DNA from 4 places in the Rhizobium ruizarguesonis genome. Region 4 is predicted to be linked to each of the others. Evidence: predicted binding sites of a transcription regulator. Region 4 holds the regulator's gene; each other region holds the start of a gene.
The links. The regulator PhoB, encoded in region 4, activates phosphate uptake and scavenging genes when phosphate is short. The targets are predictions, from matches to a motif close to TGTCATNNANCTGTCAT.
Positions count from the first base shown of each region.

Region 1 (3,701 bases), 2.0 Mb from region 4:
CTCATAAAGCGTGTCGAAGGCGTCTTTCAGATAGGTGAAGAACTGATCGCCGGCGTTGAAGCCCTGCGGCGTTGCAAAACGCATGTCGTTGGTTTCGAGTGTATAGGGGATGATCAGGAAGGGTTTCCCGTCGACGCCCTTCACCCAGTAAGGCAGGTCGTCGGCATAGGAATCGGAGGAATAGAGGAAACCGCCCTCCTCCTGCACCAGTCGAAGCGTATTGTCGGAAGGCTTGCCCTGGTACATGCCGTAGGGCCGCTCGCCGGTGAGTTCGGTGTGCAGTCGCACGGCTTCGAGGATATGCTTGCGCTCCAGATCCTCGGGAAAATCCTTGTATTCCAGCCAGCGGTAGCCGTGGCTGGCGATCTCCCAGCCGGCCTCCTTCATCGCGGCAACGGCCTCGGGGTTGCGGGCCATCGCCAGCGTCACGCCGTAGACGGTCGCCTGCACCTTGAGATCGGTGAACATTCGCCAGAGCCGCCAGAAGCCGGCACGCGAACCATACTCGTAGATCGATTCCATGTTGAGGTTGCGCTGTCCTGGCCAGGCGGCCGCGCCGACGATCTCCGACAGCAGGTTTTCGGAAGCCGCATCGCCGTCGAGGATCGAGCTTTCGCCGCCTTCTTCGTAGTTGATGACGAACTGCACGGCGATGCGTGCCTCGTCCGGCCATTTCGGATCGGGCGTCAGACGCCCGTAACCGACGAGATTGCGCGGATAAGTCTCGGATACCATCAAATCACCTTCTGAAAAGACGGGGAACGGTAGCATCCGCAGCCGGAATGTCGAGACGGAAACTGCTCGACCAGATTTTGTCTTGGCAGCGCAAGGCCTTAGCTCATCGGCATCCTTAGGCGATCCTGCGCGCGCTGACCTTACCCATCGGATGCAGCGAATGAACGCGGAAAGGGCCGCCCGTGCCCTCCTCGATCATCAGCGCCACGTTCGAAACCGTGACAGGCTCGCTCAGGACAGGCTCGAAGATCGTCCGCAGCACCGGCTCGATGCGCGGCATATCGATCATGTTGACGGGGCCCGTCACCGGCATATGAAAGCGGAACTCCTCCATCACATAGGGATTGCCCCAGCGATGCAGATTGGCAAATTGCGTCGCCGACAGCCCGTCCGGATCGCTGCGTTCAATCTCGGCCTCGCTGAGCGGTGCGCGGAAACGATCGAATTCCTGCACCAGCGCCGAGGCAAGATACTGGATCTGCTCGCAGGGAACACTCGGCAGCAGGCTGTAGAAATTGCCGAGCCGGGCGACTTCGATACGCGGAATCTGGAAGGGAACGAAAGTCCCGGAAAAACGCATCAAATCGCGCAGGAGTTGCGATTCGGACATGTCGTGGGACAGATGAAACGGCGCCTTCAAAACGCCGTGAAAACCGTAGCGCCGGGGCACGGCGGTATGGAAGGCGATCTCGTGAATGCCGAGGCCACGAACTGCCGGAGGCTCCATCATATCGCCCGAAAACACATTTCGGCCAAGCCAATTGGCGGCCACGAGCGACAGCGGGTCGCTCGCCGGGGGCGTGAAGCAAATGGCATAGCGCATGCAATTTCCTCCATCAAGGAAATGAGCGCCGTCCAGATCCGGCGCTGTCGATGCGCAAGCAGATAGGTGATTTGCATGACAGAATAACGAAACGCAGCGGCGCCGAATTCACGTTTAACGTGAAGCCACCGCGATGTGGCTTGAAATAGCGAAGCTTTCCGGCAGCAAAAATCCGCAGTCTGTATCGCCTGCGATACATATCGTCGCCTCCGCCAGCCTGTGGGCGAGCCCGAAGCTGACCTTGAAGCCGCCGGTCAGCGCGATCAGGCGCCGGTGATCGGGATGGCGGCCGATCATTGGATCTCGGTCGATCGCCTTCGGGCGAAGCCCCGCCCAACGCTCGACAACGGGGGCATCGCGAAGGGTTGGCACGATGCCGCGCGCCGCCTCGATCAGCACGTCGAGCTGGGCGTCGGTCGAGGTGGGATCCTCAAAACGGTTCTCGCTGGTGCTGCCGATTGCCGCGTGCCCGCCCTCGTGCGCGACGACATAGAGCCCGTCGAAGAAGATCGTCGGCAGCGCCGGGTCGATATCGGCTTTCAATAGCGCTGCCTGCCCCTTGACCGGCTGGCCAAGCGGTTGTTTCAGCCCCGCCGTCAGGCCCTGCAACAACGGAAAGGATTGATGACCGGCAGCCAGGATGCAGTGACCGAAAGCGATGGTTTCACCGTTTATTTCGGCCGTGCCGCGATCGGGATCGAGATCGGCGATCCCGGCATGCTCTCCAATTCGCACATGCCCTGCTCGCCGCAGGAAAGCGACGAGCACCGCAATCAGCGAGCGCGGCGCCACGCGGGCAGCGAGCGTGTCGTGCACGAAGCCGCTCTCGCCGGCAGACGCCTCGATCCAGCCGTCCACATCAGGCCTGTCGAGCACATGCCAGTAGAAACGGCGGTCGCCCGCCCGCCAATGGCGTTCGGCATCCCGGGAGTGACCGAGCGCTATTTTGTTGAGATGCGGCTTCGGCAGCGGGATCACCCGCCCGGACCTGGTATAACCGGCGGAAAGCCCCGTTTCGGCTTCAAGCGCGGCGATCTCAGCTTCGAGCGAGACCAGTGCATCGAACTGGAACTGCTTCTTCTCAGACCACCGGTCCGGCATATGCGGCATCAGCGCGCCAAGCAAGCCGCCGCTTGCACCTTCGCCCAATCTGCCGGCGTCAGTAACAAGAGTACGGATGCCCCGGCGCTCGGCATGGACGGCCGCCCAGAGACCCATGATGCCGCCGCCGACGATCAGCAATTCGTAGGACGATTGACCTGAGACCGGCGCAGGACTATCGGCTTTTTCCATGACAGATGTGAACCCCGATCAGATTGGCGCGGGCGCGCCGCAGCCGCTCGAATGGCGCGACGGCGATATGCCCTATTCCACAGCCTTTGGCGATCATTTTTATTGCCAGACCGATGGGCGGCTGGAATGCGGCCATGTTTTTCTCGCCGGCAATGGCCTGCCGGAGCGCTGGAACGGGCGGCAGAAATTCCTGATCGGAGAACTCGGCTTCGGCACCGGCCTGAACTTCGCCGAAACCTGGCGGCAATGGAAACTCCACCGTGCAGACAGCCAGCACCTGCATTTCATCTCCTTCGAACTCCACCCGATGCGCAGCGAAGAAATCGGCCGGGCGCTGTCGCACTGGCCGGAGATCGATGCCGAACGCGAGGCGCTGACGGCGACGTGGCCGCAAACACCCACGGATACCATCTCGCTCGATCTCGATGGTCAGACGACGCTCAGCGTCGTCTGCGGCCATGCCTTGGACGGCGTCGCGGCAGCCAAGCCCGGCTTCGACGCCTGGTATCTCGACGGCTTCGCTCCGTCGCGCAACAGCGATATGTGGTCGGAGCAGTTGATGCGGCTCGTCTGTGAGAAAAGCGCAGCGGGCGGCACTTTCGCCACCTATGCGGCGGCCGGCTTCGTGCGCCGCAACCTCATCGCCGCGGGCTTCGCCGTCGAGCGCCGCAAGGGCTTTGCCGGCAAGCGCGAAATGCTCTGCGGCATCAAGGCATCACCCGATCAGCGTGCAGATCAGTAGCCATTCAAAGTGCTACAGCGTCCTTTTCGCGTCTTAAAAGATGCGCGGCGCTGTAGTGCGCTCCGGCTGCTGCTCGCTTGTTCCGAGCCACTGGCGGATTTTTTCCTC
Region 1 is NZ_CP071678.1:3,732,268-3,735,968, forward strand. It holds gene puuE (allantoinase PuuE) at 1-735, opposite strand, end outside; gene J3P73_RS18510 (DUF1045 domain-containing protein) at 851-1,558, opposite strand; gene J3P73_RS18515 (NAD(P)/FAD-dependent oxidoreductase) at 1,673-2,851, opposite strand; gene mnmC2 (tRNA (5-methylaminomethyl-2-thiouridine)(34)-methyltransferase MnmC2) at 2,850-3,593, shown strand; gene J3P73_RS18525 (response regulator) at 3,627-3,701, opposite strand, start outside.
Region 1: J3P73_RS18510 (DUF1045 domain-containing protein) is a predicted target of PhoB. The motif match lies at 1,634-1,650, and genes of this name have one in related genera.

Region 2 (3,701 bases), 400 kb from region 4:
TGGCATTCGGTGATCTGGATCGTGCCGAGCGAGACGGCGAAACCGAGTTCCGGCACGTCGAATTCCACCTCGACGTCGCCGATGCGGATTTCACCAGTGAAGGGGTGGTTGCGGCCGTAGCCGCGCTGGGTGGAATAACCGAGCGCCAGCAGGAAGCCCTCGTCGCCGCGGGCAAGCGCCTGCAGGCGCAGATCCCGGGTCATCGGAAATTCCATCGGCTCGCGGGTCAGGTCGCCGATCTCGTGATCTTCCGGCATGTCGCCGTCGGCCTCGATCAGGCCTTCCTCGCCGAGGATCTCGGAGACGCGCATGACGCGGCCGGTCTCGGCGGCGCGCTGAGCGGGCGTCTCGACTGCCTCGTCCGAAAGCAGCGAGGGATCGAGCAGGCGGTGGGTATAGTCGAAGGTAGGCCCAAGAAGCTGGCCGCCCGGCAGATCCTTGTAGGTCGCCGAGATGCGGCGTTCGATCGTCATATCAGCTGTGTCGAGCGGCTTCGAATAGCCGAAACGCGGCAGCGTTGTGCGGTAGGCACGCAGCAGGAAGATCGCCTCGATCATGTCACCGCGCGATTGGCGGATGGCGAGTGCTGCGAGCGTGCGGTCGAAAAGCGAAGCCTCGGCCATGACGCGGTCGACGGCGAGCGCCAGCTGCGCCACGATCTGTTCGATGCCGATCGCCGGTAGCGAACGGTCGCCGCGGCGGCGGTCGGCGAGCAGGCGGTGGGCATTGGCGATGGCAGCCTCGCCACCCTTGACGGCAACATACATGAGCTCAGATCTCCGTTGCTGTGATCTTGGTGGTGCGCGGCAGGCAGAGGAAACGCCTGCCCGATGTCAGCACGATGTCGACGCCGCGCGGAAAGAGCGCACGGTTCTCGGTCCAGAGCCGCAGGAAGGTCTCCGGCAGGCCGATAGGCGCGATCTCCGTCACGCTCTGGATGCCGGGACCCATCAGCGCCAGCCTGCGGCCACCCTCGAGTTCGGCGAGCTCAATGATGAGGGTCGTCGAGCGATCGGGATATTCCTGCGTGCCTGATGCAAAGAGGCCGAAGGAGGAAAGCGCGGTGCCGGCCTCGGTGAAGGCAAAGCGCGCCTCGGCCTTTTCGGTCGTCAGCGGCGCGCCGGTATGGAAGCCGAGCCACTCCGGCACGGCGGATCTCGCCAGTCCCTGGGAAAGCCAGACGGGCGTGTCGTGGTCGCAAAGCGTCAGCGCGATCGTGCCGGCGGCGATGCCGAGCGGTGCCGGCGGAGCGACGTCGGGCTGAACGGTCTGGATCGTGCCGGGGCGGGCCATGCCGTCCATCAGCATCTTGAAGACGCTTTGGGCATGGAAGACCGGGACGGCAAAGCCGCCGGTCAAAGCTTCTGTCTTCAGGCCCATCAGTTGTCTCCCCGCACCATGGTGAAGAAATCGACGCGGGTTGCCGCCGTCTCGTCCGCCTTGCGGCGTTCGGCATCGGCGATCCGTTCGGCGATCGGTAAAAGCAGTGCCTGTTCGACGAAATCCTTTGTCGCATCCTCCTGCCAGAGCGCGTCGAAGATCGCCGCAAGCCTGGCCTTCTCGCGGTCGGTGCCGAGCGCCTGTGCATGGCCGACCGAGCCGGTGTCGAACCGGACCGTCGCCCGCGTCACGGTCACTTCGCCCAGATTGAAGGGAGCGCCGCCGCCGCCGATGCGTCCGCGCACCATGACCAGCCCGGTCTCCGGTCCGCGCACCTGATGGGCCACAGGCTTTTCCGGCAGCGCATCGAAGACCGCTGAGAGTTCGCTACGCTCCGCGCGCGCCAGCAGATCGGCGGCGCGTTTGCGCCCGGATGCCGTCTGTGACGCAGCGTCTGTCCTGTCTGCTGATATCATCGCCGCTTCCCTCTAAATGTCTATTGATATAGACAACTATACAAGATATACTTAGCTCTAAATCGATGTCGTGACAAGCGTGTGACATCGGCGGCGTGAAATGGTGGGCAGGGGCGGAATGGCGGGATTGAAGCAGGTGCAAAGGCAAACCGGCGTGGCGCTCTGGCGCCAGATCGCCGATCGGATTCGCGAGGCGATCAGCAGCGGCGCCTATGACGAAACGGGAATGGTGCCGCCGGAAACCATGCTGGCGCTGCAATTCGGCGTCAACCGGCATACGGTGCGCAGTGCGCTGGCGGCACTAGCGCAGGAGGGGATCGTCCGTGCGGTACAAGGTCGCGGCACGCTGATCGAGCGCAAGGAGCGGCTGAATTTTCCGATCACGCGGCGCACGCGCTTCACTGCCGGCATTGGCGATCAGGCGCGTGAAATGCGCGGCCTTCTGCTCGATGAGGCGAAGGAAGAAGCGAGTGCCGAGATCGCCCGCTGGCTGGGCCTGAAACCGGGAGAAGAGGTGATCCGCCTGGAAACATTGCGCCAGGCAGACAAGCGGCCGGTTTCAAGGGCGACGAGCTGGTTTCCCGCCAAGCGCTTTGCCGGTATCGGTCAGGCCTACCGGACGGAAGAATCGATCACCAAGGCTTTCGCCGAACTCGGCCTGCCAGATTACGTCCGCGCCACGACCGAAGTGACGGCCGCCCATGCGAGTGCAGCCGATATGGCCGACCTCGAACTCACCCCCGGCGCGATCCTGCTGATCGCCAAGGCGATGAATACCGACCTTGAGGGTGTGCCGGTGCAATATTCGATCAGCCGCTTCGCGGCCGACCGGGTACAGTTCACCATCGAGAACTGAGCGCCTTTCCCCGCCGAAGCGGGGAAAGATCAGCCAAGATTAATGCGCGCCCGACATGTCGCCGAGCACTTCCTTGGATGCGACGGTGGAATCCGCCTTCAGCTTGTAGACCATCGGCACGCCGGTCGCGAGGTTGAGGGCGAGCACGCCTTCTTTGCTCAGCTTGTCGAGCACCATCACCAGCGAGCGCAGCGAATTGCCGTGAGCGGCAACCAGCACCTTCTCGCCCCTGAGCACGCGCGGCAGGATCTCGGTGAGGTAGTAGGGCCAGACGCGGGCGCCGGTGTCGCGCAGGCTTTCACCGCCGGGAGGCGGCACGTCATAGGAGCGGCGCCAGATATGCACCTGTTCCTCGCCCCATTTGGCGCGTGCATCGTCCTTGTTGAGGCCGGAGAGGTCGCCGTAGTCGCGCTCGTTCAGTGCCTGGTCGCGGATCGTCAGGAGATCGGGCTGGCCGACCTTGTCGAGGATGAGCTTCAGCGTGTGCTGCGCACGAACCAGCACGGAGGTGTAGGCGACGTCGAATTTGATTCCGTATTCGGCGAGCGCCGCCCCGCCGGCATTGGCTTCCTGGACGCCGAGCTCGGTCAGATCGGGATCCTTCCAGCCGGTGAAGAGATTCTTCAGGTTCCAGTCACTCTGGCCGTGGCGAACGAGGACGAGGGTACCGCTCATGAATATGCCTCCGTAGTATCGTTATGAGGAAGAAAGCCCGAGCACGTCGAGCATGGAATAGAGACCCGGCTTCTTGTCGCGCGCCCAAAGGGCCGCCTTGATGGCGCCGCGCGCAAAGATCGAGCGGTCGGCCGCACTGTGCGACAGGGTGACGATTTCACCTTCTCCGGCGAAAAGCACGGAATGTTCGCCGATGACGGAGCCGCCGCGTAGCGTCGCAAAGCCGATAGTGCCCGCTTCGCGGGCGCCGGTATGGCCGTCGCGCACCCGGACGGATTTCGTGGCAAGATCGATGCCGCGCCCCTTTGCCGCGG
Region 2 is NZ_CP071678.1:245,223-248,923, forward strand. It holds gene J3P73_RS01120 (carbon-phosphorus lyase complex subunit) at 1-767, opposite strand, end outside; gene phnH (phosphonate C-P lyase system protein PhnH) at 772-1,380, opposite strand; gene phnG (phosphonate C-P lyase system protein PhnG) at 1,380-1,856, opposite strand; gene phnF (phosphonate metabolism transcriptional regulator PhnF) at 1,975-2,712, shown strand; gene J3P73_RS01140 (2,3-bisphosphoglycerate-dependent phosphoglycerate mutase) at 2,752-3,387, opposite strand; gene dapB (4-hydroxy-tetrahydrodipicolinate reductase) at 3,409-3,701, opposite strand, start outside.
Region 2: phnF (phosphonate metabolism transcriptional regulator PhnF) is a predicted target of PhoB. The motif match lies at 1,927-1,943, and genes of this name have one in related genera.

Region 3 (3,701 bases), 410 kb from region 4:
CATCGTCATGGCTTGCCACGGTGATGCCGCGCTCGGCGCAGACCTTGGCGATGGCGTTGCGGTGCGGCGTCGAATTGCGCGCCGATTCTGCCTGGCGCTTGGCGACGAAACGCGCAAAAGCCTCGTCGCTCAGGCCCCGCTTCTTCTGGTAGTAGAAGACATATTGATCCATCGTCTGGAACTGACGCTGGCCGGGTGCATGATCCATCAGCGAGACGAGCCGCACATGCCGGTCGTTTTCGAAGTCGGCGAAATGTTCGAGCACATTGTCGGCCGAGACCTCGCAGCGCAAATGAAGCAGGTGCTCGGCACGCAGCCTGCCTTCCTTCTCCGCCGACTGGATGGCATCGGCCATCTCGCGCATCTCGCCATGTTCGAAGCCGCCGTCCTCGTCCGCACCCATGCGCAGGCAGTCGAACACAGTGGTAATGCCTGAGGTGACGATCTGGGCGTCATGCGCCTGGATGGCGGCGGTCTTGTTCCAGCGAATGCCGGGGCGCGGCTGATAATGGCCTTCGAGATGATCGGTGTGCAGTTCGACAAGGCCTGGGATGACGTAGTCGCCTTCGAAATCTTCGCCGGCTACCGAGTTACCCCCGGAGATGTCGGCGATCTTCCCGTCGCGGATGAGGATCGAGCCTAAGAGGATGTCATCCTCGAGAACGATGCGGGCGTTGGAAAACACGGTCTCTTTGCTCATGTCGTCAAGTCTTTCAGCTTTTGGCGCCGGCAAGCGGCAGCCAGGAATGAATTTTGAACGGGGCACCGCGCGTCTCCTCGATGAAGACGGCAAGGCCGGAAATCGAAAGCGGTCGGCCGGTGAAATCGGCAAAACGCTCGGTCAGGATCGCTTTCATTACCTGAGCACGTGTCTCGGGCACCTGGCCGCTCAGCGTCATGTGAAAGCCGAAATCCTCCATGACGTAAGGATAACCCCAGCGCTGCAGATGGGTGCGCTGGCTGTCGCTGAGCTTCTCCGGGTTGCGCCGCGCCATATCGGCCTCGGAAAGCGCTGCCCGGAACGGTTCGAACGACCTTACCACCTTCGCGGCGAAATCCTGAAGAGGTTGATGAAGAGAACCGGGAACGAGAGCAAAAAAACGGCCGAGCTGGCCGAGCACGAGTTCAGGAATCTCGAAGGCTTGCGTGCGCTGAGCAAAATCCTCGGCGACGGCCATGAGATCTTTCTCGGTGACCGAGGAGGCGAGCGAAAAAGGCGCCTTGATCGTGGCGTGAAAGCCGTAGCGGCGGGGGTCGGCGGTCAGCTCGAATTGCTCTGCCGCACCCAGTTGCGCATATTCCGGTGCCGGATAGGTCTCGCCGGTGAAAGCATTGCGACCGAGCCAGAGCGAGGCCGCGCCGGTCAGGGGATCATCCTTCGGCGGCGAGAAATAGAGAGCGTAGCGCAAGGCTTTTATCCTGGAGATCGTCCAAACGGGGAGGGCACTGTGCAGTGATTTGGCGGCGAACCGCAAGCAGGTTCCCGGCTAAAAGATTTCCGTGACAGAATGATGATGACGTCGCGCCGCCACCGCCTTTGATCGATGGATCAGTGGGTTTTCGTGCCCATCAGCCGGTGGCGCAACGCGTTCGAGGCGGTGTCGAATATGAAGACGACGATCAAGATCAGAATGACCATGTAGGCGACGTTTTCCCAATTGGCGTTGGTGCGCATGGCCTCCCACAGTTTCAGGCCGATGCCGCCGGCGCCGACGGCGCCGATAATGGTCGCGCCGCGCACGTTCGATTCCCATTGGTAGAGCGTCTGGCTGACGAAGACGGGAACGATCTGCGGCATAATGCCATAACGATGAACGAGCACGGTCTGAGCGCCTGTTGATTTGATGCCTTCGCGCGGCTTGTTGTCGATATTCTCGAGGCCTTCCGAATAGAGTTTGCCGAGCGTGCCGGTCTCGGTGAGGAAGATCGCACCGCTGCCGGCAAGCGGGCCCGGGCCGAAGGCGCGTGTCAGGAACAGCGCCCAGATCAGCATATCGACTGAACGCAGGAAATCGAAGAAGCGCTTCAGGATCTGATTCAGCAGGCGGTTCGGCGTGATGTTGCGCGCTGCCAGGAAGGCGAGCGGGAACGCGGTAAGCGCGCCGAGCAGCGTTCCGAGGAACGCCATGACGATCGTCTGGAAAAGCTTGGTCCAGACGTCGCCGTGCTGCCATTCGCTGTTGTTCCAGATGTCGTCGAAGGCGAGCGACAGATTGGATTGGTCGGGCTTGATGCGCGGGCCGGAGACGATGAGGCTGACGACCTCGCCGACCGGCTTGTCGAAGAAGGACGATTGCGTGTCGAAGACGAAATTCGCCCAGCCGATGAAACGTTTGCGAATCTTCACCCGGTCGACTGATATGCTGACATTGCCGGCAAAGCCGAGATCGGCCAGCACGTTGTCATCATAGACCGTCATCCAGCCGGGTACCGGTCCGACGACTTTCGGCGCACCGCCGAAAACGTCCACCGGGACGCTGACGCCATACGCGGTGACGATCGTCTCGCTCTTCGAGACGGTGACGGTGCGGCTGGTGCCGCTGATCGAAACGGTGATGCTGCCGTCGGGGTTGTTGACCAGCCAGTCCGGATTCGGATTGTCGCCGAGCGGCGAGAAACGCGGATAACGGATGTCGATCGAGCCGTCATCCCCAATGCGGAATTCCGGCTGAACGTCGTAGCTCACCCATTGGCTGAGATAGATGCCGACGCGCTCCCAATGGGCTTCGGCGAAGAGCTTGGGCAGATCGAAGAACCAGACGGCATAGAGGCTGTAGAGCAGCGTCGCGATGAGGATCATCAGCCCGCCGAAACGCTGGCGGAACGACTGGTGGAAATATTCCGGATAGCGCGTTTCTATCTCGTGCATACGGTTTGCGTCGATCACCGTCATGGCGGCCTCAATGTTGCAGAAGGAAGGCGTGCTCGCCGACCAGGCGGCGGCGCAGCCATGCGGAGAACTGGTCGACGGCGACGATCGTCACGAACAGCAGAAGAACGAGCGCCACCGTCTTGGCGCCGAAGCCGCGCGAGATCGAAAGTTTCAGCTCCTCGCCGATGCCGCCGCCGCCGACGGCGCCGATAATGGTCGAGGCGCGCACGTTGATCTCAAGGCGCAGCAGCGCATAGGAGGTGAAATTCGGCAGCACTTGCGGCAGGGCGGCAAAGCGGACGCGCTCCCACCAGTTGGCGCCGACGGCTTTCATGCCCTCATGCGGCTTCATGTCGATATTCTCGGCCACTTCGTAGAAGAGTTTGCCGAGCGCGCCGATCGTGTGCAGGGTGATGGCGATGATGGCGGCGACCGGCCCGATCGACAGGATCGCCGAAAACAGCCCGGCAATGACGATTTCCGGGAAGGCGCGCAGGAATTCCATCAGCCGCTTGGTGAAGATGCGCAACGGCCATGAATTCGTCAGGTTGCGCGCGGCAAAGAAGCTCAAGGGGACGGCAAAGACGAAGGCGATGATCGTCGAGATCAGCGCCACGTTGATCGTGACGATCATCAGCTCGAAATATTCGGGAATGTAGAAGGCGCCCCAGACATAGACGCGTCCCCTGTCGAAATTGAATTCCTCGCCGCCCTTGTCGTTGACGCTCGCTATGTCGAACAGCGCGCGCCAGACGTCGTGCCAATCCTTGGGGATGAGCCAGCTCAGGAAGTCGAAGAGATGCGGCAGGCGGTCGAAGAAATGGCCGGC
Region 3 is NZ_CP071678.1:235,906-239,606, forward strand. It holds gene J3P73_RS01070 (alpha-D-ribose 1-methylphosphonate 5-triphosphate diphosphatase) at 1-700, opposite strand, end outside; gene J3P73_RS01075 (DUF1045 domain-containing protein) at 714-1,409, opposite strand; gene phnE (phosphonate ABC transporter, permease protein PhnE) at 1,550-2,893, opposite strand; gene phnE (phosphonate ABC transporter, permease protein PhnE) at 2,901-3,701, opposite strand, start outside.
Region 3: J3P73_RS01075 (DUF1045 domain-containing protein) is a predicted target of PhoB. The motif match lies at 1,501-1,517, and genes of this name have one in related genera.

Region 4 (3,701 bases):
CAACGAGGCCGAACGTGCCTTCGTTGAGCGTACTTCGGGTGCCATCATCGTCCTGCTCCTGTTCCTGATCGTCATGAACATGGGCGCCATCCTCTTGCGTCGTCGCTTCGAGCGCCGCTGGTAAACGGAGTTAAACATCATGAATATGTTGACGGAAGCTGCAGTTGAAAAGGCGCTGGATCGCAAGATGAGCAACGTCCCTTATAAGATGATCGGAAAGGAAGTCTCGGTTTACTACGGCGAGAAGCGCGCGCTTTTCGATGTGAACCTGAACGTCCGCGAAAACACGGTAACCGCCCTGATCGGCCCGTCCGGCTGCGGGAAGTCGACCTTCCTGCGGTGCCTCAACCGCATGAACGACACGATCGACGGCTGCCGCGTCACCGGCAAGATCACGCTTGATACCGACGATATCTATGATCCCGATATCGACGTCGTCGAGCTTCGCGCCCGGGTCGGCATGGTCTTCCAGAAGCCCAACCCGTTCCCGAAGACGATCTATGAAAACGTCTCCTACGGCCCGCGCATCCATGGCCTTGCCAAGTCGAAGGCCGACCTCGACCAGATCGTCGAGACCAGCCTGCAGCGCGCCGGCCTCTGGAACGAGGTCAAGGACCGCGTGCACGAATCCGGCACTGGCCTGTCGGGCGGCCAGCAGCAGCGCCTCTGCATTGCGCGCGCCGTCGCCGTCAGCCCCGAAGTTATCCTGATGGACGAGCCCTGCTCGGCGCTCGACCCGATCGCCACCGCCAAGGTCGAGGAGCTGATCCACGAGCTGCGCGAGAACTACACGATCGTCATCGTCACCCACTCCATGCAGCAGGCCGCGCGCGTTTCGCAGCGCACCGCCATGTTCCACCTCGGCAATCTCGTCGAGGAGAACGACACCGACAAGATGTTCACCAATCCCGACGATCCGCGCACCCAGGACTACATCATGGGTCGCTTCGGTTGATTTTGGCGACACCAAGCCTTCCCGTTATTCGAGGATAAAGCCCCATGGCATCGACACATATTTTTTCTGCCTATGATGATGACTTGAAGTTCCTGTCCAGGCGGATTTCCGAAATGGGCGGCCTGGCCGAGCAGATGGTCAGCGAAGCCGTGCGCGCTCTTGTCAACGGCGATACCGCGCTGGCGCAGAAGGTCATCTCCGACGACGTGATCCTCGATCACGCCGAACGCGAAATCGGCGACAAGGCGATCGTCACCATCGCCCGCCGTCAGCCAATGGCTTCGGACCTGCGCGAAATCATGGGTTCGATCCGCATCGCCGCCGATCTCGAACGCGTCGGCGACCTCGGCAAGAACACCGCCAAGCGCGTCATCGCCGTCCAAAGCACCGGCGTTCCCCGCAAGCTCGCCCGCGGCCTTGAGCATCTGTCCGAGCTGGCGCTCGTCCAGCTCAAGGAAGTGCTCGATGTCTACACCAATCGTTCAGCCGACAAGGCAAATGCGATCCGCGAACGCGACAACGAGATCGACGCGATGTACACCTCGCTGTTCCGCGAGCTCCTGACCTACATGATGGAAGATCCGCGCAACATCACCAGCTGCACGCATCTTCTCTTCTGCGCCAAGAACATCGAGCGCATCGGCGACCACGCCACCAACATCGCCGAGACGATCTTTTACATGACGACAGGCGCGCAGCCGGAAGGCGACCGTCCGAAGGACGACAGCGCCAACACCGTCGGCGCGGTCACCGAATAACCGCCCACACCCCGCCGCTTGCGTGCGCGCCCATCCGGGCGCGCAAGAGGTCGCAGCCAATTCTGATTTTGCGCAGGATGCATTGCTTAAATCACCCCCGGTTTAAGGATCATGCGCGAGGAGACCGACACGCATGATCCCGAGAGTTGCAGTTGTTGAAGACGAGGAAGCCCTCAGCGTGCTCCTTCGCTACAATCTCGAAGCGGAAGGCTTCGAGGTCGATACCATCCTTCGTGGCGACGAAGCCGAAATGCGGCTTCAGGAGCGCACGCCCGATCTGCTCATCCTCGATTGGATGCTGCCCGGCGTCTCCGGCATCGAGCTTTGCCGGCGCCTGCGCATGCGGCCGGAAACCGAGCGCCTGCCGATCATCATGCTGACGGCGCGCGGCGAGGAGAGCGAGCGTGTCCGCGGGCTGTCGACAGGCGCCGACGATTATGTCGTCAAGCCCTTCTCGACCCCCGAGCTTGTTGCCCGCGTCAAGGCGATGCTGCGCCGCGCCCGTCCCGAAGTGCTGTCGACGGTGCTGAAATGCGGTGACATCGAGCTCGACCGCGAGACCCATCGCGTCCATCGCAAGACCCGCGAAGTCCGCCTCGGCCCCACCGAATTCCGCCTGCTGGAATTCCTGATGTCGTCGCCAGGCCGGGTCTTCTCCCGCTCGCAGCTGTTGGACGGCGTCTGGGGCCACGATATCTATGTCGACGAGCGCACCGTCGACGTCCATGTCGGCCGCCTGCGCAAGGCGCTGAATTTTTCCAACATGCAGGACGTCATCCGCACCGTCCGCGGCGCCGGTTATTCGATGGAAGCCTGAGGGCTTTTTCGTCATGCTCGGGCTTGTCCCGCTGCTGTCGGTTCGCGGCGATGGACTGCCCCTCATCCGGCTGCCGCCACGTTCTCCCCGTAAACGGGGCGAAGGGGATATGCCGCGACCTCTCCGTTCCCCACAACCTTTTGCAGGGCACGTCCCCTCGCCCCGTTTACGGGGAGAGGGTTAGGGTGAGGGACAGCCATCCCCGCAACGAGCGCTCCCATCCACGCGCACAAAAAAACGGGCCACTCGGCCCGTTTCTGCATTCTGACGATGGTCAGCCCGCTCAGCTGGCCCGCGCTGCTGCCCGGCGGCGTTCGTTGACCGGCTGGTAGGCAAGCTTCTGGTGATAGCCGCAATAGGGCGAATTGTCGGGGGATTCGCAGCCGCAGAAATGGAAGTCGTCCTTCAGCGGATCGCCGACCGGCCACTTGCAGGTGCGTTCGGTCAGTTCCGTCAGGCCGAGGCGTCGGGAAATCGGCACGACCACGTTGCCTCTCGGCACGTATTCCATTTCCTCGATCGTTTCGATCTCGATCTCTTCCTTCAGCATGGTCGCGCCCTGCTGGCGGGTAACGGTGCGGGTAGTGACCCGCGAGGCGTAGTTCGGCGCGCGCGGCGCCGAGGTATTGCGCTTCGGCGTTCGTGCCGCGGTGTTGGTGCCGCCGGCCTTGGCACGGCCGGGAAGGCTCAGCCGGTGCACTTTGCCGATGACCGCATTTCTGCTGACCCCGCCAAGCTGCGCAGCGATCTGGCTGGCGCTCAGTCCTTCGGCCCAAAGTTTCTTGAGTTTCTCGACCCGCTCGTCTGTCCAGTTCATGCCCTGTCTCCACCTTCTGCGTTGGTGATGGCAGAATCCCTCACCGTTGTCCCGGGAGCTCCGAAACAAGAAACGCTTGATCAATTTTGGTGACTAGTTCCGCCGCATGCAGTCTAGTAATTGAACTTTAACCTAGTGTGAGGCTGACTCCGTGACAAGAGTCGCATGAATCCGGATGAATCGAATTCGTAGTTTTCCCCAACTTGCTGCCCCTGCGTGGCATTTCTGCAATAATGCCTGTTGAAGACTGAAAATGCCGCTGTACACCCTTGCTGCATAAGCTAAGGGCGCAGTTTTGTTGACATTGCAGCGCGAAAAGGAAATAGTGCCACTCGCCGCCGCAAGGCGGCATTT
Region 4 is NZ_CP071678.1:645,576-649,276, forward strand. It holds gene pstA (phosphate ABC transporter permease PstA) at 1-124, shown strand, start outside; gene pstB (phosphate ABC transporter ATP-binding protein PstB) at 140-955, shown strand; gene phoU (phosphate signaling complex protein PhoU) at 1,000-1,713, shown strand; gene phoB (phosphate regulon transcriptional regulator PhoB) at 1,847-2,530, shown strand; gene J3P73_RS03170 (GcrA family cell cycle regulator) at 2,814-3,347, opposite strand.